Regions from separate parts of the Thioalkalivibrio sp. ALE21 genome, predicted to be linked through region 3. Evidence: predicted binding sites of a transcription regulator. Region 3 holds the regulator's gene; each other region holds the start of a gene.
The links. The regulator sigma-54, encoded in region 3, starts transcription at its own class of promoters, with help from an activator protein. The targets are predictions, from matches to a motif close to TGGCANGNTNCNTGCTT.
Positions count from the first base shown of each region.

Region 1: urtA (urea ABC transporter substrate-binding protein) is a predicted target of sigma-54. The motif match lies at 3,329-3,345, and genes of this name have one in related genera.
Region 2: D893_RS03120 (flagellar basal body-associated FliL family protein) is a predicted target of sigma-54. The motif match lies at 5,409-5,425, and genes of this name have one in related genera.

Region 1 covers NZ_QKMA01000011.1:21,593-29,460, reverse strand. The annotation lists gene urtC (urea ABC transporter permease subunit UrtC) at 1-58, opposite strand, end outside; gene urtB (urea ABC transporter permease subunit UrtB) at 71-1,804, opposite strand; gene urtA (urea ABC transporter substrate-binding protein) at 1,897-3,246, opposite strand; gene ureG (urease accessory protein UreG) at 3,492-4,121, opposite strand; gene D893_RS09740 (urease accessory protein UreF) at 4,143-4,844, opposite strand; gene ureE (urease accessory protein UreE) at 4,828-5,292, opposite strand; gene ureC (urease subunit alpha) at 5,300-7,006, opposite strand; gene D893_RS09725 (urease subunit beta) at 7,003-7,323, opposite strand; gene ureA (urease subunit gamma) at 7,338-7,640, opposite strand; gene D893_RS09715 (urease accessory protein UreD) at 7,655-7,868, opposite strand, start outside.
Region 2 covers NZ_QKMA01000002.1:306,459-314,326, reverse strand. The annotation lists gene fliF (flagellar basal-body MS-ring/collar protein FliF) at 1-501, shown strand, start outside; gene fliG (flagellar motor switch protein FliG) at 491-1,504, shown strand; gene D893_RS03140 (FliH/SctL family protein) at 1,501-2,265, shown strand; gene D893_RS03135 (FliI/YscN family ATPase) at 2,262-3,641, shown strand; gene fliJ (flagellar export protein FliJ) at 3,638-4,099, shown strand; gene D893_RS03125 (flagellar hook-length control protein FliK) at 4,167-5,252, shown strand; gene D893_RS03120 (flagellar basal body-associated FliL family protein) at 5,463-5,942, shown strand; gene fliM (flagellar motor switch protein FliM) at 5,953-6,930, shown strand; gene fliN (flagellar motor switch protein FliN) at 6,947-7,540, shown strand; gene fliO (flagellar biosynthetic protein FliO) at 7,543-7,868, shown strand, end outside.
Region 3 covers NZ_QKMA01000004.1:56,027-63,894, reverse strand. The annotation lists gene D893_RS05045 (PTS sugar transporter subunit IIA) at 1-78, opposite strand, end outside; gene rapZ (RNase adapter RapZ) at 83-970, opposite strand; gene hprK (HPr(Ser) kinase/phosphatase) at 976-2,016, opposite strand; gene D893_RS05030 (PTS sugar transporter subunit IIA) at 2,019-2,483, opposite strand; gene raiA (ribosome-associated translation inhibitor RaiA) at 2,488-2,826, opposite strand; gene D893_RS05020 (RNA polymerase factor sigma-54) at 2,830-4,353, opposite strand; gene lptB (LPS export ABC transporter ATP-binding protein) at 4,438-5,178, opposite strand; gene lptA (lipopolysaccharide transport periplasmic protein LptA) at 5,175-5,717, opposite strand; gene lptC (LPS export ABC transporter periplasmic protein LptC) at 5,714-6,292, opposite strand; gene D893_RS05000 (HAD hydrolase family protein) at 6,289-6,825, opposite strand; gene D893_RS04995 (KpsF/GutQ family sugar-phosphate isomerase) at 6,825-7,802, opposite strand; gene D893_RS04990 (calcium/sodium antiporter) at 7,793-7,868, opposite strand, start outside.

The DNA.
Region 1 (7,868 bases), on a different contig from region 3:
CCCAGGCGGTCCCGCCGTGCAGCCGGCCGAGATGGGAGATTGCGCTGGACGAATGCATGAAGACGGTCTCCTAATCGTCGGCCGAGCGGCCCTTCAGGGCGAAGATCCCCTGAGGACGCCACTGAATGAACAGGATGATGGCGGCGAACACGATGATGGTGCCGAGTACGGCGCCGACCGCCGGTTCCAGGAATTTGGTGGTCACGCCGATCCCCAGCGCGCTCAGCACGGGACCGAACAGACTGCCCACGCCGCCCAGCACGACGACCATGAACGACTCCACGATGTAGTTCTGGCCCATCTCCGGGCCCACGTTCACGATCTGGGACAGCGCGACCCCGCCCAGGCCGGCCACGCCGGCGCCCATGCCGAAGGTCCACATGTCGACCCGGCGCGCGGGGACGCCCAGACAGGCGGCCATGTCCCGGTTCTGCATGACCGCGCGGACCTCGAGGCCCAGACGCGTCCGGTTCATCAGCACCCAGACCAGCCCGACGACGAAGATCGCGAACACGATGACCCCGACGCGCGAGGTGGACAGACTGACCCCCTGCATGATCTGCACGCTGCCGGAGAACCACGGCGGGCTGGCGACGCTGACGTTCTGTGCACCGAAGATCATGCGGACGGACTGAATCAGGACCAGGCTGATGCCCCAGGTGGCCAGCAGCGTCTCCAGCGGACGAGTGTAAAGAAAACGGATCACGCCGCGTTCCATGGCAATGCCCACGGCACCGGCCGTCAGAAAGGCCAGTGGGACCGCTGCAATCAGGTAGTAATGGAAATGCTGCGGAATCAGGAGGGCGAACAGGGCCTGGGTCATGAAGGTCGTGTAGGCCCCGACCATCAGCAGTTCGCCGTGGGCCATGTTGATCACGCCCATCAGACCGAAGATGATCGCCAGGCCCATGGCGGCCAGCAGCAGCACGCTGCCCATCGAAAGTCCATAGACGAGGTCGGACACGAAGCGGGCCGTGCGTTCACGCTGCTCGATTGCACGAACCCCGGCCGCGGCGGCTTCGCGGATCTCCGGGTTCGTCTCCACGGGCTGGCCGTCGTCGTCGCGTTCCAGCAGGGCCTGCAGATCGCTGCGCAGGCGACTGGCCCGCACCTCGGCCACGATCTCGACGGCTTCCAGCCGACGGGCATCGTCCTCGCTGTCGAGGTCCAGCTGGGCCAGGGCAATGTTCAGAAGGCGTTCCGTTTCCGCGCCCGTTTCCTCGTCGAGGGCGGCGACGATGGCATCGCGCATCTCCGGACGGGGGCGTTCCGCCAGTTCTTCGGCCGCGGCGAGGCGGGCGGCCGGGTCGTCCGCGAAGATCTGCAGCGCGCCGATGGTCGGGCGCAGGATCCGGCGGATGGGGTTGGTCGCACGCGGTTCGTTCAGATCGCCTGTGTCCAGATCCTCCCGGGGTTCACCGGTAATGGCCTCCCGGAATGTCCCGTCGCGGGCATCCTCGATGATCAGGGTCTCGTCATCGGTGAAAAACAGCCGACGGTCGCGCAGCGCCAGCAGGGCGGGCAGCGTGTCCGCGTCCTGACTGGCCGCGATGTCCTCGATGGCGGCCTGCAGCGCCCGGATGTCCTGAGTGGCCATGGCCCGCAGGAGTTCTGCCGTATCTTCGGCAAGCCCTTCGTCGCTGACTTCGGCCAGTTCGGCTTCCAGTTGTTCTTCCTGCTCTTCTTCGAGCTGCTCGGCCTGTTCCCGGGCTTCTTCCATGGCCGCCGATGCGCCCGGTGACAGCAGGGGCGTCACGAGCAGCGCGCACAGCAGGCCGGTGGCGACACGTGCGGTGAGTCGCATGATTCTCTCTCCTCAGGGTGCCCCGCCACGGATGCGCGGGGGGCAATCGGGAAGGCCGGCACCGGTGTGGTGCCGGCCGGACGTACCCGGACTCAGAAGCGCAGGTCGTAGGTGGGTTCTTCGCAGTCGCCGCAGACCCAGGGGTAGCGCCAGTTCGCTACACGGTCTTCGTTACCTTCGACGTAATCGCTCCACGGCTCGGCGCGGACCACGTCATCGGTTTCCCAGACCGGGAAGAACTGACCATCCGGCTGGATCTCGCCAATGATCACGGGCTTGTGCAGATGGTGGTTCTCGTCGTCCATGCACACCTCGAACCCGGACGGCGCATCGACGCACTGCCCGTACACCGCCTGGCGAACGGCGTCGACGTCCGTCGTGCCTGCCTGCAGGACCGCCTGGGCCCACATGCGCATGCCGATGTGCGTGGCTTCCATCGGATCGTTGGTCACCCGGTCGGAACCGCCGGACAGGCCTTCCTGTTCCACGTATTCCATCCACCGCTCGGTGAAGCGTTCGTTCTCCGGGGTCTCGATGGACATGAAGTAGTTCCAGGCGGCGAGGTGGCCCGCGAGGGGGTCGGTGTCCATGCCGCGGAGTTCTTCCTCGCCCACCGAAGTCGCCAGTACCGGAACGTCGATGGGATCAATGCCCTGGTTGGCCAGCTCCTGGTAGAACGCCACGTTGGAATCGCCATTGATGGTGTTGATCACCGCGGTGGGGCCATCCTGGGAGAAGCTGTCGATGTCGCTGACCAGCGTCTGGAAATCGGCATGTTCGAACGGGAAGTAGACCTCCTCGATGGCGTCGTCCGAAATCCCGTGGGCATTCAGATAGGCACGCACGATGCGGTTGGTGGTCCGCGGGAAGACGTAGTCAGTGCCGACCAGGAAGAAGCGCTCGGCGCCGCCGCCCTCGTCGCTCATCAGATATTCCACGCCGGGCAGGGTCTGCTGGTTCGGCGCGGCGCCGGTGTAAAAGATGTTGCGCGAGGACTCCTCGCCCTCGTACTGGACCGGATAGAACATCAGCCCGTTGAGTTCCTCGAGGACCGGCAGGACCGCTTCACGGGACACTGATGTCCACGAGCCGAAGATGACGTCCACGTTCTCGCGCTCGATCATCTCGCGGGCGTGTTCGGCGTAGGTGGGCCAGTCGGAGCCGGGGTCCATCACCACCGGTTCGAGTTCGCGGCCCAGCAGGCCGCCGTTTTCGTTGATGTCCTCGATGGTCATCAGGGCCACGTCCCGGAGGGACGTCTCGCTGATGGCCATCGTGCCCGACAGCGAGTGGAGGATGCCCACCTTGATCGGATCTTCATCGGCCTGTGCGGTTATGCCTCCGCCGGTTGCCAGGCCCAGGGCCAGTGCGACACCGGTGGCGGTGCGGGTGGCCCGGCGCGCGAGCGAAATTTGCGGGGGGTGGCTCGTGTTTGGATGCATCGATTGTCTCCGTTCTCCGCTAGGGATCGTTTCCAGGGAACAACCCGGCACTCCGTAATACCGGCGCCGGACATTCCCGGGGCAGCAAGCTGTGTGCCATGAACGGAAAACGGGGTCTTGCGCCCGGTGTCCGCAGTCATCTCCGGTCGGGAGGGGAGGGCGGACTGCATGCACATGGTGCATCTGTCTCGTGATGGGGCGGAGGTTGCCGCACGGGTGTGCATCGTCCGCCGGGCGGTCGCTGCTCAGGCCGATTCCCTGGCGGGGAGCATTCCATGCTCGATGATGAACCGGACGACTTCATCCAGGCCCTCGCCCGTGCGCATGTTCGTGAAGACAAACGGGCGCTCGCCGCGCATGCGCCGACTGTCGCGGTCCATGACCTCCAGCGATGCACCGACCCCCTCGGCGAGATCGATCTTGTTGATCACCAGCAGGTCGGAACGGGTCACGCCGGGCCCCCCCTTGCGCGGGATCTTGTCGCCCGCGCAGACGTCGATCACGTAGATCGTCAGATCGGACAGCTCCGGGCTGAACGTCGCGGACAGGTTGTCGCCGCCGCTCTCGACGAATACGACCTCGAGGCCGGGAAAACGGATGCCGAGGTCGGCCAGGGCCGACAGGTTCATCGAGGCATCCTCGCGGATCGCCGTGTGCGGGCACCCGCCGGTCTCCACCCCGACGATGCGTTCGGCCTCCAGCGCATCGTGGCGGGTCAGGAACTCGGCATCCTCGCGGGTGTAGATGTCGTTGGTGACCACGGCGATGCTGTACATCTCGCGCATGCGCTGACACAGGGCCTGGAGCAGGGCGGTCTTGCCGGAGCCGACCGGCCCGCCGATGCCGACGCGCAGGACTCGGGGATTCAGTGACATGGGTGCCTCCTGGGAATTTCGCTAACTGCGGAACAGGCGTGAATACTGGGTTTCGTGCAGGGCGCTGGCGATGGCGACACCGACGGCTGTGCCGCCGATCGCCGCGTCGTCCCGCGCAAGCCCCTCCCGTGCCGCCTCGCCGATGGTCGAGGCCAGGCGGTGGAGCACGCGCTGGCCGGCGGTCTGCCCAAGCGGGACCAGCTTGATCGCGGCCGCCACCTGGTTCTCGCACCAGGACCAGAGGATTGCCTCGGCCCCTTCCTCGACGGGGATGGACCAGCGCACCAGCGCCAGCGCGAACAGCGTGGCCCAGGTGGCGTCGGGATGACCCTGCCACCGGTCGGCTTCGTTCAGATCGAGCTCGGACAGCAGGCGCGCCAGCGCCTGCCCGAGGTGACGGTCTTCGGCGCGCAGTTCGCGGGTCTCGCGACTGGCGCTCAGCCACGCACTGAACCGTTCGACGGCCGCGTCGTTGTCCTCCAGCCAGGCCCGGTGCAGGCGTGCGAGCAGGGGGATGTCGACCCGGCTCAGGCTGTGGCGGATCTGGCCCTGCATCCAGTCGGCCACCGCGTCCTCGTCCGCGATCCAGCCCGCCTCGATGGCCCATTCCATGCCGCCGGAATAGCTGTAGGTCCCCACCGGCAGCGTGGGGCTCACCAGTTGCCAGAGACGCCGCCGTGCCAGCCCCGGGTCATCCAGCTCCGGGTCAGTGCGAGTGGCCATGGCCGTGACCGCCGTGGGCGTGTCCGTGCCCGTAGGCACCGGCCTCCGGCTCGAACGCGGCGTGTTCGAAGACCGGATCGAGCCCGATGCCGCGCAGCATGTCGTCCAGCACGTGGTCGTGCAGGTAACGCAGCCGGCCCGGACCAATCTGCAGGGCGATGTGGCGGTTGCCCAGATGGTAGGCCGCGCGCGCGAGCAGCAGCGGGTCTTCGCAGTACACGGTGCTGACCGGTTCCGGCGCGGCACGCACCGTGACCCACTCGCCGCTTTCGGCGCGCAGGGCGGACCCGTCGCGCAGCATGCCGCCCCGCTCGAGGAATACGCCGACCTCGTCGCCGGTGTCGAGAGTGGCCCGGAAGCGGCTCTTCATCCGTGTCTCGACCGGCAGATGCAGGGTTCCGGTCACGGTGGTCAGGGCGCTCTCGGCGCGTTCGATCAGGCGAATCATGGGGACCTCAGAACAGGAAGTAACGCTGGCTCAGCGGCAGCTCGGTAGCGGGTTCGCAGGTCAGAAGCTCGCCGTCGGCACGGACCTCGTAGGTCTCCGGGTCCACCTCCATCTTCGGCAGCCAGTCGTTCAGCCGCATGTCCTGCTTGCCGATCTCGCGGCAGCCGCGGACCGCGACCAGCCTTCGCTCCAGACCCAGCTGGTCGCCGATCCCGGCGGTCAGGGCGGCCTGCGAGACGAAGCTGACGGAGGTGCCGGTCATGGCCGGGCCGTAGCTGCCGAACATCGGCCGGTAATGCACCGGCTGTGGCGTGGGGATGGAGGCGTTGGGGTCGCCCATCGGGGCCGAGGCGATCATCCCGCCCTTGATGATCAGCGCCGGCTTGACGCCGAAAAAGGCCGGATCCCACAGGACCAGGTCGGCCAGCTTGCCGGGTTCGACGGAGCCCACTTCGTGGGCCATGCCATGCGCCAGCGCGGGATTGATGGTGTATTTGGCGACATAGCGCTGTGCGCGGAAATTGTCGTGCTCGGACGGATCGCGAGTCAGGGAGCCGCGCTGGGTCTTCATCTTGTGGGCGGTCTGCCAGGTCCGCAGGATCACCTCACCCACGCGTCCCATCGCCTGCGAGTCCGAGGCGATCACGGAGAACGCACCGAGGTCGTGCAGGATGTCCTCCGCGGCGATGGTCTCGCGCCGGATCCGGCTCTCGGCGAACGCGACGTCCTCCGCGATCTGCGGGTCCAGATGGTGGCAGACCATCAGCATGTCCAGGTGTTCGTCGATGGTGTTCACCGTGAACGGCCGCGTGGGATTGGTGCTGGACGGCAGGACGTGGGCTTCGCCGCAGGCCCTGATGATGTCCGGGGCATGGCCGCCGCCGGCGCCCTCGGTGTGATAGGTGTGGATGGTGCGCCCCTTGAACGCCGCCAGGGTGTCCTCGACAAAGCCGGATTCGTTCAGGGTGTCGGTGTGGATGCAGACCTGGACATCATGGGCATCGGCGACCGACAGCGCGCAGTCGATGGCGGCCGGGGTTGTGCCCCAGTCCTCGTGCAGCTTCAGGCCCAGTGCCCCCGCCTCGACCTGCGCGTGCAGGGCGCCGGGTCCGCTGGCGTTCCCCTTGCCCAGAAAGCCCAGGTTCATCGGGAATGCCTCGGCGGCCTTCAGCATCTGCTGGATGTGCCAGGGGCCGGGGGTGCAGGTGGTGGCGTTGGTGCCGGTTGCGGGGCCGGTACCGCCACCCACCATGGTCGTGATGCCGGAGGTCAGGGCCTCTTCGATCTGCTGCGGACAGATGAAGTGGATATGGGCATCGATGCCGCCGGCGGTCAGGATCCGTCCCTCGCCGGCGATGACCTCGGTTCCCGGGCCGATCACGATGTCGACACCCGGCTGGGTATCCGGGTTGCCGGCCTTGCCCACCGCGTGGATCCGGCCCTGCTTCAGGCCGACATCGGCCTTGACCACGCCCCAGTAGTCGAGGATGACCGCGTTGGTGATCACGGTGTCCACCACGGCTTCGTCGTGCCGCTGGCTCTGGCCCATGCCGTCGCGGATCACCTTGCCGCCGCCGAATTTGACCTCGTCGCCGTAGACGGTCCAGTCGCGCTCCACCTGGATCAGCAGCGCGGTGTCGCCCAGTCGCAGGCGATCGCCGGTGGTGGGGCCGAACATCTCGGCATAGGCGCGGCGGGGAATGGTCTGGCTCATTGCGCATCTCCGTCCAGCGGGCCACCGATACGGCCCTGGAATCCGAACACCCGGCGCTCCCCGGCGTAGGCCACCAGCTGCACGCTGCGGGTCTGCCCCGGTTCAAAACGCACGGCCGTACCCGCCGGTATGTCCAGGCGGAAGCCTTGTGCGCGCTCGCGGTCGAAGCGCAGGGCGTTGTTGGTCTCGAAGAAGTGATAGTGGGAACCGACCTGGACGGGCCGGTCGCCGCTGTTGGCCACCTCCAGGGTGACGGTGTCGCGGCCGGCGTTCAGGGTGATGTCGCCGTCCGCGGGCAGGAGTTCACCGGGGATCATCGGGGCGCTTCCTCTCAACGGATGGGTTCGTGAACGGTGACCAGTTTGACCCCGTCCGGGAAGGTCGCCTCGACCTGTACCTCCGGGATCATCTCCGGGACGCCTTCGAGTACGTCGTCACGGGTCAGTACCTCGCCGCCCAGGCTCATCAGCTCCGCGACCGAACGGCCGTCTCGGGCCCCCTCGAGGATGGCCGCCGAAATCAGCGCCATGGCCTCCGGGTAGTTGAGCTTCAGCCCGCGCGCCTGGCGGCGTTCCGCCAGCAGAGCGGCCGTGAACAGCAGCAGCTTGTCTTTCTCGCGTGGGGTCAGTTCCATGGATCTTCCGGTGGTCAGGTGTTCCAGATACGGGGGGTGCACGGGGGGCGCCCGATGACCGGCTCGCGCAGGAAGGCCCAGGCCCGCTGCAGCAGCGCGCGCACGGTCTCCGCGCCATGGCCCAGACAACGCAGGAACAGGACATCCCCGATCCGCGAGATGCCCAGGCGCAGTGCTTCGGGTGTTCCGAGATGCTCGCGCAGTGCCGGTTCGAGTCCCTCGGGGGCC
Region 2 (7,868 bases), on a different contig from region 3:
GCCGAGGAAATCGAGCGTCTGGAGAACCTGGTCCGCCAGGCGGTGGGCTTCAGCGAGCAGCGCGGGGATTCGATCAACGTGGTCAGTGCTCCGTTCGAGGCGCCGGTGGAGGAAGAAATCGTCGAGGCAGAACGCCCGTTCTGGACCCAGGCCTGGTTCATGGAGCTGGCCAAGCTCATCGGGGCGCTGATGCTGGCCCTGATCATCCTGCTGACCGTGATCCGTCCGGCCCTGAAACATCTGATGAGCGGTGCAACCGCGCGCCCGGCGCAGCAGCCGCAGGCGGAGTCGGACGAGAATCTCGCCCTGACCGACCAGAGCGGGGAATCTGCGGCCGGTGGTGGCGGTCCCAGCGGTGAGGGCTCCGCGGTGGCTTCGCTGACCGGGCCGGAAGAGGATCAGCAGGAGATGGACCTCGAGGCCGTGCGGGGGATGGTGAAGGAAGATCCCAAGCGCGTGGCGCAGGTAATGAAGACCTGGTTGAACGAAGATGGCCGATAGCAAGAAGTCCAAACTGGATGGCGCGGAACGGGCGGCCGTGTTCATGATGAGCCTCGGTGAGGATTCCGCCGCCGAGGTCATGCGCCACATGGGGCCCAAGGAGGTCCAGAAGATCGGCGCGGCCATGGCCAACATGGAGCGCATCTCGCGCACCGACGTGAACGCGGTGCTGGAGGACTTCTCCGGGCACGTGCGCGAGCAGACCGCGCTGGGTATCGGCGCCGATGATTATGTACGCAGCGTGCTGCAGAACGCGCTGGGCGAGGACAAGGCCGAGGGCCTGATCGACCGTATCCTGCTGGGGCGCAACTCCAAGGGGATCGATGCCCTGAAGTGGCTGGACCCGCGCGCGATTGCCGACATGCTGCGCAACGAGCACCCGCAGATCGTCGCCATCGTGATGTCGCACGTGGACGCGGATCAGGCCGCCGAGACCCTCAGCTATCTGCCCAAGCGGGTACAGTCCGACGTGGTGATGCGCATCGCGACCCTGGACGGGGTGCAGCCCTCGGCACTGCAGGAGCTGGATGACATCCTCGACCGTCAGCTTTCCGGCAACAACACCGCCAAGACCTCGATGGTCGGCGGGGTGAAGACGGCCGCGGACATCATGAACCTGATGGACGGGTCGCGCGAGGCGGAGATCATGGATACGGTCAGCGAGATGGACCAGGATCTGGCCGGCCGTATCGAGGAGCTGATGTTCGTCTTCGACAACCTGATCGACGTCGACGACCGCGGGATCCAGACCCTGCTGCGGGAGGTGTCCACCGAATCCCTGGTGCTGGCGATGAAGGGTGCCGACGACGACCTGAAAGACAAGATCTTCAGCAACATGTCCAAACGCGCCGCCGAAATGCTGCGCGAGGACCTGGAAGCCAAGGGGCCGGTGCGCGTGTCCGAGGTCGAGGGGGCGCAGAAGGAGATCCTGCAGGTCGCTCGCCGCCTGGCGGAGAACGGTGAGATCGTGCTTGGCGGCAAGGGCGGGGAGCAGATGCTGTGAGCGTGCACGACGCCGGGTCCGCCAGCGCGGCCTCCCTGTGGGAGCCGCCGGAGTTCGACGAGAACGGCAACGAGCCGGAACAGCGGCGCCTGCCCACCGCCGCCGAGATCGAGGCGATCGAGGAAGAGGCGCGCCAGAACGGTTTCGAGCGGGGCTACGCCGAGGGCCATGAACTGGGCAAGCAGGAGGCCGAAAAGGCGGCGCGGGCGCGCGAGGAAAAGAAGCTGCGCGAGGCCGTGGCGGCCCTGGAGTCGGTGGGTCAGGGGCTCAGCGATCCGCTGGCCGATGCCGCGGATTCCCTGGAACCGGAACTCCTGTCGCTGGTGACCGCGCTGGCGCGCCAGGTGATCCGGGTGGAGCTGCAGACTCGTCCGGAGATCATCCGCGAGGTACTGGATGAGGCGATGCGGCAGCTGCCGGGGCGCAATCGCAGCGTGCGGGTCCATCTGAACCCCGAGGACCAGGCCCTGGTCGAGCAATGGGGGTCCGCGCAGGCGGGCGAGATCAGCTGGGTCCCGGACCCGGAACTGGCGCGCGGTGGCTGTCGGGTTGAGGCGGGTGCGTCCGAAGTGGATGCCAGTCTGGAGCGCCGTCTGCGGCAGGCCGTGGAGGCCATCTGGGACGGCCACGCGAACGTGCCGGACACGGATCCGGAGCCGCGCGAGCCGGTCGAGGCCCCCGCGCATGACAGGGCTGCCCCGGAGAAGCGAGAGGAACCCGGGGACGATGCGTCGGCCCGTGATGAGGAGGATCCGGCATGACCGCCAGTATTCGCGATGCCCATACACGCCAGCGCGACGGGCTCACCGCGGGCCTGCGCGAACGGCTGGAGCAGTCGCGCGGGCGGGTCGAACGGGTGGCGGCCCCGCAGTCGCAGGGGATCCTGTCGCGCGTGACCGGTCTGACCCTGGAGGCCGAGGGCCTGCGCCTGCCGCTGGGCGGCCGCGCCCTGATCCATGGCGAACGGGGCGAAACCGTGCCCGCCGAGGTCGTCGGATTCCAGAACGACCGGACGTTCCTGATGCCGGAGGAGGCGGCCGCCGGGCTGGTGCCCGGGGCCCGCATCGAGCCGGTGGACACCCAGCGTTCGGTCCCGGTGGGCAATGGCCTGCTGGGGCGGGTGATCGACGCCCGTGGCGAGCCACTGGACGGCCTCGGGCCGATCCGAACGCATGACCGCGCCACCCTCAACGGACAGCCGATCAACCCGCTGTCGCGCGCCCCGGTGCGCGAGCCTCTGGATACCGGCGTACGCGCGATCAACGCGCTGCTGTCGGTCGGGCGCGGCCAGCGGCTGGGGCTGTTCGCCGGTTCCGGCGTGGGCAAGAGCGTGCTGCTGGGGATGATGACCCGCCACACCAGCGCCGACGTGATCGTGGTCGGGCTGATCGGGGAACGCGGGCGCGAGGTCAACGACTTCATCCACGAGATCCTGGACGAGGAATCCCGCCGGCGTACGGTGGTGGTGGCGGTCCCGGCCGATCAATCGCCGCTGCTGCGCCAGCACGGGGCCTGGGTGGCGACCACGGTGGCGGAACAGTTCCGTGACCAGGGGCTGAACGTGCTGCTGCTGATGGACTCGCTGACCCGCTTCGCCCAGGGCGCGCGCGAGATCGCGATGGCCATCGGCGAACCGCCGGCCTCCAAGGGGTATGCGGCCTCGGTGTTCGCGCGCCTGCCGCAGCTGGTGGAGCGTGCCGGCAATGGTGACGTGGGCGGGGGCTCGATCACCGGATTTTATACGGTGCTGGCCGAGGGGGATGACCCCAACGATCCGATCGTGGACGCTGCGCGCGCGATCCTTGACGGGCATGTAGTGCTCTCGCGCGAGATCGCCGAGACCGGTCGCTACCCGGCCATCGATGTCGGTGCATCGATCTCGCGCGTGATGAGTGCGCTGACGACGCCCGAACACGAGAAAGCGGCACGGCGGTTCCGTGATCTGGCCGCCACCTATCAGCGCAACCGCGACCTGATCTCGGTGGGGGCCTACCGCAAGGGTGCCGATCCACACCTCGACCAGGCCGTGGCGATGCATGACCGGCTGGAGCAGTTCCTGGCGCAGGGCACGACCGAGGCGGTGGATTTTGCCACCGCGCGGGATCAGCTGATCGCACTCACCGGGGGCGGGGCATGAATCCGCAGCGCATCGAACGGCTGTTGCGCATCCGCCAGATCGGCGAGACCGAGGCGACTCGCGAACTGGGCGAACGCATTGCTCAGCTGAACGCCGCCGAGGCCCAGCGCGAGCAGCTGGAAACCTTCCAGCAGGAATACCTGGCGGCCTCCATGCCGCAGGACCCCAACACCCTCAAGTGGCTGGCCGGCATGCGGCAGAAGCTGCGCGAGGCGCTGGAACAGCAGGCCCTGCGCATCCAGGCGGCCGAAAGCCAGGTGGAGACGGCTCGCGAGCAATGGCTGGAACACCATCGCGACTGCATGTCGCTGGAAAAGCTGCTGGAACGCACGCGAGCCGAAGACCAGCGTCATCAGGCCCGGCGGCAGCAGGTGGAGCAGGACATGTGGGCGACCCGCCAGGCCTTCGCACGGGAACCGGAATCCGGTGAACGTACGGTGAACTGGCAGGAATCTTGAAAGGCACGAGTACGCAGCCCCCGCAGGGGCGGACGCGCGCGGTGCGCGCAACAGGCGAGGACGGGACATGATCGCAGCACAGGCATCGGGACAGGGGCTGGGAGCGCTGGCGCAGCTGCTCGACGGCGGCGAGGGTATGGATCGGCTCAAGGAATTGAAAGACAAGGGAAAAGGCGGGGAAGACGGTTTCCTGAAGGCACTCCGCCCGCAGCTGGAAGCGATGCTGGGCGCGCTCGGGGTGGATGATTCCGAGCTGGCCGAGCTGGATCTGGAAGGACTGATCCAGCGGTTCCAGGATCTCCTGCAGGGGCAGGATCTGACCGCTGTGGACGGCATGCAATTGCCGCCCGGCTGGCTCACCGGCGAGGAAAGTGACGGAGAGATCGACGGCCGCGAGCTGCGCAGTCTGCTGGAAGACGGGCCCGAGTCCGGAGCGGCGGGCGACGGCATCCCGGTTTCCCTGATGCGCCTGTTCCTGCAGGCCGGCCCGGAAGGGCAGAACCCGGGGTCGCGGCTGCAGGAACTTGCTCCGGGGGCGCTGACCGGCGGTGGCTCGCGTGAAGGGACCACCGAGGTCCTGGCCCAGTGGCTGACGCAGGCCTCGGAATCGGCGCGCAGCGGCCGTGAGAATGCGCAGGCACTGGCCCAGCCGGCGACCCAGGCCTCCGATGCCGAGGGCGCGCGGGGCGGCGGGATGCGGCTGGATCTGACCCGTCTGCTGCAGACTTCGGGCGATCGCCAGCTTGCGGAGCAGATCCAGATGATGGCGCAGGCCCGTGGCGGGCGCACCGAGATGAAACTGCATCCGCCTCAGCTGGGGGTCCTGGATGTGCGGGTCAGCATGGAGGGGGATCGTGCCAGCGTACAGTTCTTCAGTACCAACCCCGTGACCCGCGAGGTGCTGGAAGCGGCAATGCCGCGCCTGCGTGACAGTCTGGCCGACAGCGGGCTCGAGCTCGCCGATGCCTCGGTGTCGGATGAACCGCCGGAGGATTCCGCGGATACCGAGATGGCCGGCGACGGTTACGGCGGCGGGGATGAGCCCGGTGTCGCCACGGGTGCGGATGGCGAAGGGAGCGATGAAGAAGAAGGCCCCGTCGCCCCCGGCAGCACCCTTTCCTTCCTCAACCGTCGGGTGGACCTCTTTGCCTGAGGCCCGTTCCGGCAGACCGCCCGCCAGAATTTCGACGCGTCGCTCGGACGAACAACCGGTTCGTTGACGCATGAATCGGGCGGCGCCTTGACCCCGCGGGGTATCTTTTCCACTGAAAAGACCACAACCTGCTGTTTCTAAAATAATCTTTGTTCATGGCACCGCGCTTGCTTGGGTTCGGGCAGCGAATCCACGCAACGCGGGTGTGTCATGGCGGAGAAGGAAGTCGAACTCGAGAACAAGGGGGGCGGCGGCAAGAAATGGATGATCATCATCCTCCTGGTCGTCGCCGTTCTGCTCGCCGGCGGCGGAGGCGCGGCCGCCTGGTTTCTGCTGTCTCAGGAGGCTGACGAAACGGCGGAAGATCTGCCGCCCGAGCGCCACTATTCATCGCTCGATCCCATGACGGTGAACATCGATGCCCCGGGAAGCGTGCAGTTCCTGCGCGTGCAGATCGGTCTGGTGTCCACCGACCCGGCGGTCCTGGAAGCCGTGGAGGATCATCTTCCCGTAGTCCGCAACGACATCCTCGGCGTCCTCTCGGATCAGGAATATACCGAGCTGAACACGCGGGAAGGCAAGGAAGCGCTGGCGGAGGACCTGACGGCCACCGTCCGTGCGATCCTGGAGTCGCGCGAAGCGCCCTTCGATCTGGAGCGCGTGGTGTTCACCGAACTGGTCATGCAGTAAGGCGCGCGTCATGGCACAGCAAACCGACATCCTGAGCCAGGACGAGATCGACGCGCTGCTGCACGGCGTCGATGCCGGTGACGTCGAGACCGAGGAGGAAGAGTTCCCCAGCGACGGTCAGGCGCGCGAATTCAACTTTGCTACCCAGGACCGGATCGTGCGCGGGCGCATGCCCACGCTCGAGATGATCAACGAGCGCTTTGCCCGGCATCTGCGCGTGCGGCTGTTCAACATGCTGCGGCGTTCGGCCGAGATCTCGGTCAGCGGCACCCGGCTGACCAAGTTTTCCGAGTACATGCACTCGCTGTTCGTGCCCACCAGCCTGAACCTGGTGCGCGCGCATCCACTGCATGGCACCGGACTGTTCGTGTTCGATCCCAAGCTGGTGTTCATCCTGGTGGACAACTTCTTCGGCGGCGACGGGCGCTTCTACACCCGCATCGAGGGCCGTGACTTCACCCCGATGGAAATGCGGGTGGTGCACAGCATCCTCGAGGGCGCGTTCGAGGACATGACCAAGGCCTGGGAGCCGGTCATGGACATCGACTTCGAGTTCCTCAACTCCGAGGTCAATCCCCAGTTCGCGAACATCGTGAGCCCCACCGAGATCGTGGTGATCAACGAATTCCACATCGAGCTGGATGGCGGCGGCGGCAATCTCCACGTGACGCTGCCGTATTCGATGATCGAACCGATCCGCGAGCAGCTGGATACCGGTATCCAGTCGGATCGCTCCGATGTCGATCAGCGCTGGATGAACGCCCTGCGGGAAGAGGTTCAGGACGCGGACGTGGAGATCGCCTCGGTGCTCACCGAGGCGGAGGTCACCGTGCAGGAGCTGCTGGACATCAAGCCGGGCGACATCATTCCGGTGGACATCCCCGAAGAAGTCACTCTGAAGGTCGAGGATATCCCGCTGCTGCGCGGCAAGTTCGGGGTTTCGAATGGCCAGAACGCGATCAAGATCAACGGTCGCGTACAACGATAGGGAAGAGGACAGGACGATGGCAGACGACGACAAGCGTCCGGATCAGGAAACCGAACAGGGCGACGGCGAGGAGTCGGTGGATCAGGATGCCCTGGCCGATGAATGGGCTGCGGCCCTGGCGGAGCAGGATGACAGCTCCGGGGGCGAGGCGGAGGACCCCGACGCACTGTTGGCCCAGGCGCAGTCCAATTCGCACGAGAGCGATGCGGCCAACGCCGCGTCCACTGGCACCGGCGGCCGCAGCAAGGCGGCTGCCGGGGGCGAAAAGGAACGCAAGCACAAGCCGGATCCCAACGCACAGCCACTGGAACCGGATGAACTGACCGATTCCGGGGGCGGCGAAGAAGAAGACGTGAATCTGGACATGGTGCTGGACGTGCCGGTGACCATCTCCATGGAGATCGGCCGCACCCGCATCCCGATCCGTAACCTTCTGCAGCTCAACCAGGGTTCGGTCGTGGAGCTGGAACGCCTGGCCGGGGAGCCGCTGGACGTGCTGGTCAACGGGACCCTGATCGCGCACGGCGAGGTCGTGGTGGTGAACGAGAAATTCGGGATCCGCCTGACCGACGTGATCAGCCCCAGCGAACGCATCCGGAAGCTGAAATAGTCATGTGCTCGCGTGTTCTTCCCGGATCGCTCTGGCTGCTGGCGCTGCTGCCGGCCGGCGCCCTGGCCGACGAGGACGGCGGCGCAATGAACGCTGCGGCCTACCTGACGCAGCTGATTGGCGGGCTGATGATCGTGATCGTGGCGATCGTGGTGCTGGCCTGGGTGCTCCGGCGCACCCAGGGGAGCGTGGGCCACGGTCGGCAGATGATCGATGTCCAGTCGGTCCGCTCGGTGGGTGCCCGTGAACGGCTGATGCTGGTTCGCGTGGGTGATGAACAGGTGCTGATCGGCGTGGCGCCCTCGGGGATCCGCACGCTGCACACCAT
Region 3 (7,868 bases):
TCCCAGCATGCTCTGCGCGGTCTGCAGGAGTGTGTCGCCCAGGTTTTGATGCGTGATCAGGATCAGACCGACGCCCATGGAACTACTCCGTTTCAGGGGAGAGAGAATCGAGCTCGCGATGACGGGTGCTAACAGTAACATGTTCCCGCTCGCGCCACGCAGCCGCCAGCCGTTCCACCAGGTAGACCGAGCGGTGGCGCCCGCCGGTGCAGCCGATGGAGACCGTGGCATAGCTGCGATGGTCCGCCACCAGCCGCGGGATCCAGGTGTCGAGGAAGCCGTGGATGGATTCGAACATCGCCCCGACCTCGCCATGGCTGTCGAGGAAACCCGCCACCGCCGGATCCAGCCCGGTCAGCGGCGCCAGTTCACGCTCGTAGTGGGGGTTGGGCAGACAGCGCACGTCGAACACGAAATCGGAATCCAGCGGCGAGCCGTGCTTGAAGCCGAAGGACTGGAACAGCAGGGACAGGCCGGCGGTCTCGCGGCTGCCGACCCGGCCCCGCAACGTGCGCGCGAGGTCATGCATCGACAGCCGGCTGGTGTCCACGGTCAGGTCGGCCTCCACCGCCACGTGCCCCAGCCAGGTCCGTTCCATGCCGATCGCTTCCACCAGCGGGATGCCGTCGCGAGCCAGCGGATGCCGCCTGCGGGTCAGGTGGTAGCGGCGCAGCAGGACCTCGTCGGAGGCATTGAGGAACAGCACCTCGACCTCCAGGCCCGATCCGCGCAGCTCGCCCAGCAGCTTGCCGAAGCCGCTGAGGGCGTCGAGGCCCGAACGGACGTCCACGCCCACGGCCAGGTGGCGGTCACCGCCGGTGTCGTAATGGCCGCTGCGGACCTTCTCCACCAGTTCCGGCAGCATCGGCAGCGGAAGGTTGTCGACGCAGAAGTAGCCGGCGTCCTCCAGGGTATGCAGGGCGACGGTCTTGCCGGAACCCGACAGACCACTGACCAGCAGCAGACGCATGTCGGTCAGCCCTCGGGATCGGGGTTGGGGACCGTGGTGCTGGGCCCGCCGATGTGGAAGATGGACTCCTCCTGCTGATCCTCGCCCATCTGGCGCCGCTGGCGGGCGCGCAGGTCGTCCCCGGCGATGTAGCCCTGCATGTGCAGCAGGTGATTGCGGACCGCGGCCTCGATCATGACCGCGATGTTGCGCCCCGGCGCCACCGGCAGGCTGATCAGCGGGATGCGCAGGCCGAGGATCTCGCTTTCGCCGCGACGCCCGTTCAGACGATCGTCCGGCACCGGCGAGGGCTCGTTGTGGTCGCGCAGATCGATGATCAGGCGCAGATATTTGCCGCCCTTGATCGCCGAGTCGCCGTACATCGCGCGGATGTTGAGCACGCCCAGGCCGCGCACCTCGAGCAGGTCCTGGAGCAGGGCGGGGCAGTGTCCGCGCACGATATCGGGGGCAATGCGCGCGAATTCGGGGGCATCATCGGCGATCAGCCGATGGCCCCGCGAGATCAGTTCCAGCGCTACCTCGCTCTTGCCGACGCTCGACGCCCCCGAGATCAGCACGCCGATCCCGAGGATCTCCATGAACACCCCGTGGCGCACCTCGAAATGAGCGAGGCGCTGCTGCAGGAAATAGCGGAGCAGGGCGATGACTTCGTGCGAGGAGGTGCGAGTGCACAGTATCACTGGTAGAGGGTCGTCACCAGCGTGGGGCATGCGCGGGAACGGGCAGGTGTCCTCGGCGAAAATCACCATGGTGGTGCCGGTGCGGGCCATCTCCAGCACAAGGTGGTCACGCTGTTCGTCGGACAGGCCGGCGATGTAGCGGGCCTCGTAGTCGCCGATGACCTGGATGCGGTTGGGGCGGATCAGGTTGAGATGGCCGGCCAGCGGCAGGTCGCCATCGCCGACTCCCAGGAGTTCGCGGTCGCCCGCGGCCTCCTCCCCGTGGACGTAGCGCAGGTCCAGACGGCTCCCCATCGCCCGCGTGAGCGCGGCGATGGTGATGTTGCTCGCGGTGCCGTCGCCTGCCGCCTCCGCCCGGTCGGCCATGGTCAGGTGTCTCCCAGGGCCCGGGTGAGGGCCTGCTGGACCCCCGCGCTGTCCGCGGCGCGCCGGATGCCGGCGAGGGTGTCCGGCTGCGACAGGCCGCGTGCGAGCTGGGCCAGCAGGTCCAGGTGTTCGCTGGTGGCCTCTTCCGGCACCAGCAGGGCGATCAGGATGTCCACCGGTTCGTGGTCCATGGCCTCGAAATCCACGCCCTGATCCAGACGCAGGACCGCGATGCGGGGCGTATCCAGCTCGGCCAGACGGCCGTGCGGAATCGCCACGCCATGGCCGAGCCCGGTGGAGCCCAGTTTTTCGCGGGCCGACATGGCTTCGAACGCGGCGCTGGCCGCCAGCCCGTCCGCGGCCCCGTCCACCAGCAGATCGGCGAGGGTTTCCAGCGCTCGTTTCTTGCTGGAGCAGTCGGCTTCCAGTCCGATGCGCTCCGGGGTGATGAGCTCGGCCGGGTTCATCGGTTTACGGGGTCTGTTCGCGGTTGCGCTGGTGGCCTTCGGCGCGATGATGGTCCTTGACCTTCTCCTTGTGCTTGATCAGCTGGCGGTCGACCTTGTCGATCAGGCCGTCGATGGCGGCGTACATGTCGTCGTGGCTGGCCTCGGCGTGGATGTGGTTGCCGGTGACCTGCAGATTCGCTTCCGCCTTGTTGTGCAGCTTCTGCGTCTTCTCGTGGGTCAGCACCACGTGCACGTCGATCACCTTGTCGAAGTGGCGTTCCAGCTTCTCGAATTTCTCGTTGACGTAGTCGCGCAGGGCGTCGGTGATTTCGACGTGGTGTCCGGTGAGGTTGATCTGCATGGGTCAGGCTCCTTTCGGTTTGCTTCCGGTCGGCATGGCGGCCATCTGGCGGCGTTCGCTGGAGGATGGCAGGTTCATGCCCTCCCGGTATTTGGCCACGGTACGTCGGGCCACGTTGATGCCCCGATCCGCCAGGATCTGGGCGAGGCGGGAATCGCTGAGCGGTTTGCCCGGCGTTTCCTCTTCGATGAGTTCGCGGATCATGGCACGAATCGCGGTCGCGGAGCATTCCCCGCCGTCGCTGGTGCCCACGTGACTGGAGAAGAAATACTTGAATTCGAACACTCCGCGGGGGGTGTGCATGTATTTCTGCGTGGTCACCCGCGAGATCGTGGACTCGTGCATCTCCAGGGCTTCGGCGATGTCGCGCAGGATCAGCGGCTGCATCGCCACCTCGCCGTGTTCCAGGAACCCCTGCTGGCGTTCGACGATCGCTCGCGCTACGCGCAGGAGGGTGTCGTTGCGGCTGTGCAGGCTCTTGATGAACCACCGCGCCTCCTGCAGCTGGTCGCGCATGAATGCGCTGTCGCGGGCATCGGAGACCTGGCGGACCATGCCGGCGTAGAGGTCGTTGACGCGAATGCGCGGGGCGATCTCGGGATTCAGGTCGACCTGCCAGCCCTGGTCGGTATGACGCACGTAGACATCCGGGACCACGTATTCCGGCGGCGTCTCGCTGATCTGGGCGCCGGGACGCGGGTTGAGCGTACGGATCAGGTCCAGGGCCGCGGCCAGCTCGTCGGCATCGCGCACGCCGCTCTGGCGCTGCAGTGCCTTGTAGTCACGCCGGGCAAGGGCGTCCATGCCGTGTTCCAGGACCGCGCGCGCGGCTTCGCGCGAGGGCGCGTCCGGCGCCAGCTCGCCCAGCTGGACCTCCAGGCACTCGCGCAGATCCAGCGACCCGACCCCGAGGGGGTCGCAGTGCTGCAGCCAGTGGCGCACTGCCTCCACCTCGTCGGTGCCGACCGGGGTGTCCTCGCCCTGACTGATGGTGTCGGCCAGGGTCTCGACGTCCCCCTCGAGGTAACCGTCGCCGTTGATGGTGTCGATCAGGGCGGCGCCGATGCGCTGGTCACGCGGGGTCAGGTGCGACAGATGCAGCTGCCACAGCAGGTGGTCCTGCAGGCCACCGCCATCGTCGTCCGAGGTGTTTTCCAGGGGATCGCGGTCGTCCAGTCCGCGCGGGCTGGCGCTGGCGTCGTAGATGTCTTCCCAGCGGGTGTCGGTCACCAGTTCGTCGGGGATGACATCCTCCGAACCGCCGGCGTCCACCGTTTCGCCGGTGCCGGCGGCGGCATCGCTGGCGGTCTCGTTCTCGCCCTCGGTGCCGGGGTCCGGGGTTTCTTCGCCATCGGCGCCGAGTTCGTCGTCCTCGGCCTGTTCCAGCATGGGGTTGCTTTCCAGCGCCTGCTGGATCTCGGCCTGGAGCTCCAGCGTCGAGAGCTGCAACAGCCGGATGGCCTGCTGCAGCTGCGGCGTCATGGTCAGCGTCTGACCGAGCTGCAGGTTCAGCCCGGGCTTCAGCATGAGTTGGGAGAGGCGTTGTTCACCATAAGTGAATAGTAATCCCTTGTTGTGGCCTTGTGCACCGGCCGGATGTGGCGATCGGTGTCACAGGCGGAAATTTTCGCCGAGGTAGACCTCGCGCACGCGGGCATCGTCCAGCAGTTCCTCCGGCGTTCCCGCGCTCAGAAGGTGCCCCTCGCTGAGGATGTAGGCGCGGTGGCAGATGCCCAGGGTCTCGCGCACGTTGTGGTCCGAGATTAGTACGCCGATGCCGCGTTCGGCCAGGTGGCGGATCACTTCCTGGATCTCGCTGACCGAGATCGGGTCGACCCCGGCGAAGGGTTCGTCCAGGCAGATAAACCGCGGATCACCGGCCAGCGCACGGGCGATCTCGGCGCGCCGCCGTTCGCCTCCGGACAACGCGATGCCGGGGCTGTGGCGCACGGTTTCGAGCTGGAATTCCTCGATCAGGGCATCGCCAATGCGGCGGCGCTCGTGGCGGTCCAGTCCGGGCCGCAGTTCCAGCACTGCCTGCAGGTTGTCCTGGACCGACAGGCGGCGGAAGATCGAGGCCTCCTGCGGGAGATAGCCCAGCCCGGCGCGGGCGCGTTCGTGGATGGGGGCCTGCGTGATGTCGCGCCCGCCCAGGGTGATGCGCCCGGTATTGGGCCGGATCAGGCCGACCAGACTGTAGAAACAGGTGGTCTTGCCGGCCCCGTTGGGTCCCAGCAGGCCGACCACCTCGCCGGGCACCAGGTCCACGTCCATTGCGTCCAGCACGGTACGCTGGCCATAGCGCTTGCTCAGCTCGCGGGCGACCAGATGGCCGTCGGCCGCGGGCCTCATGGATCGTCCTCGCGTGGCTGCAGGCGGATGTGCACGCGCTCGTCGTCGGTGTCGCCGCGTTCCGCGCGGATCACGTCGCGCTCGAGGTCATAGGTGATGCGCTGCCCGCGGGCATCCTCGGCGGCGGTGATGACGCGCGCCCGTTCGGTCAGGATCACGCGTTCCTCGTCGAGGAAATAGTCGATGCGCAGCCCTTCGGCGATGCGCATCTCGCCGGTCTCGGGATCGGGCGACTCCAGGCGTGCGGGCTCGCCGTGGGCCTCGATCTCGTAGGGGCGGCGCTCGCGCATGTGCACGATCACGCGGTCTGCTTCCAGCGTGGCATCGCCGCGCACCACGATTACGTCGCCGGTGTAGGTGCCGGTGCCCGCGCGTTCGTCCATCTCGGCGTGGTCCGCGGTGATCTCCACCGGCAGGGCATCCTCGCGGCCGGTCGCCGGCGGGGCTGCCAGGATCAGTGCGAGTACGCCCGCCACGGCAAGCAGCGGGGCCGGTCGGCGGATGCCCGCGCGGCGATGTTCGGTTGTGGCCGGGTTCATTCCGGGCGGTCCTCCTGCGGCAGGTCGCTGTACAGCGTGTAGACCTCGGCGAGCAGTTCAATGGTATCCGCTTGCGGGTCGGCGCGCAGGCCGGTACCCCGCTGGAACAGTCCCGGCTGTTCCAGAGTGCTCGACGCCGACGAGGTCGTCAGCCGGGTGTCCAGCGCCACGCGCACGTCGCGCGACTCGATCACCGTGCGCACGCGCTCGTTGCGTTCGGGGCGCACGCCGCGGGTGTGGCCGAAGGTATGCAGCAGTTCGCGATCGGGCTGATGCGCCGCGCGCGGGGCCCGCCAGGTCCAGTTCAGGCCCCGTTGGTCCAGCAGATCCAGCTCCGGGTCATCGATGAACTGGACCGCATCCCGGTCGTATTCGCGCAGCCGCGACCCCTGCAGGCGGTGGGTGGGCCGCCCGTCCTCGCCAGTGACATGCGCGGTAAACCCCTCGATCTGCAGCGTGGGTTCGGCGTCGGCCGCGGGTTCGGCAGGCGGCTCGGCCGCTGCCGGCCCGGCGAGCAGGAGCCCGGTGGTCAGCAGCCGGGCGGCGAGCAGGGCGCGACGCGGATCCGGGTTCATGCGTGCAGGTAGCTTTCGAGCACGGCCTCGAGGCGGCCGCGCGCGGCCAGCAGGTCCTCGCAGACTTCGCGCACCGCGCCGCGCCCGCCATCGGCCGTGGTGACCCACTGCGCGTGCTGGCGCACGAACGGATGGGCGTCGCCGACCGCGATGCCCAGGGCAACCCTGCGCATCGCCGGCAGATCGACCACGTCGTCGCCCACGAACGCGGCCTCGGCGGCGCGGTGCCCGGTCTGCTCCAGCAATTGCGCCAGCGCGGCGCCCTTGTCCCGCCGGCCCTGGATGCAGTGACGGATGCCCAGATCCCGCAGGCGATGCTCCACGACCGCCGACTGCCGCCCGGTGAGGATTGCGACCTCCAGCCCGTCGTCCATGGCCATGCGCAGGCCGTGGCCGTCGCGGCTGTGGAAGGCCTTGTACTGTTCGCCACCGTCGCCGAGAAACAGCGCGCCGTCGGTCAGCACGCCGTCGACGTCCAGGATCAACAGTCGGGTGGTCCGCTGCAGGGTGGAAAGGTCGGTTTCGGTGTTCATCAGGCCACCCCCGCGCGCAGCAGGTCGTGCATGTTGATGACCCCCTGCAGGCGGCGGTCGGCGTCGGCCACCGGCAGGGCGTTGATCCGGCGGCTCTCCATCATCTCCAGGGCCTCGGCCGCCAGCCAGTCGGCACCGGCGGTGTGGCCGTCGCGGGTCATGACCTCGCCGATGGTCAGGCTGTCGAGGCTGTGGCCGAGGTCCAGGGTGCGGCGCAGGTCGCCGTCGGTGAAGACCCCCAGGATCCGGTCCTCCGGGTCGCTGACGATCACCAGCCCCAGCCCCTTGCGGGTGATCTCGAACAGCGCATCCTTCAGCGGCGCGTCTGGTGCGATGCGCGGGATCGCTTCGCCGGTATGCATGATGTCGCCGACGTGGATCAGCAGGCGACGCCCGAGGCGGCCGCCGGGATGCGAGCGGGCGAAGTCGTTCGCGGTGAAGCCGCGCGCGTCCAGCACCGCCACCGCCAGGGCATCGCTCATCGCCAGGGCCGCGGTGGTGCTGGAGGTCGGCGCCAGCCCCAGCGGGCAGGCCTCGTGTTCCACGCTGACATCCAGGTGTACGCTGGCATCGGTGCCCAGGCGCGAGCCGGGGTTGCCGGTCATCGCGATCAGCGGGACGTCCAGGCGTCGGATCAGCGGCAGGATGGTGAGGATCTCGTCGGTCTCGCCGGAGTTCGACAGGGCGATCACTACGTCGTCGCGGGTGATCATGCCGAGATCGCCGTGGCTGGCCTCGCCCGGATGCACGAAGAACGCCGGCGTGCCGGTGGAGGCGAGGGTGGCCGCCAGCTTGCTGCCGATGTGGCCGGACTTGCCCATGCCGGTAACCACCACCCGCCCGCGACAGGCGAGGATGTGCCGGCAGGCCGCGAGGAAGGCGTCGTCGATGCGCGCGGTGAGGCCGCGCACCGCGTCGGCCTCATTTTCGAGGACGGCCAGTGCAAGCTTGCGGGTTGTGTCGGGGTTCAGATCCATGCCGGTGCCGTGATTGCGAGAGTCACAAGGTAGCCGCTGAAGGCCAGAAGGAGAAGGGCTCCGTGC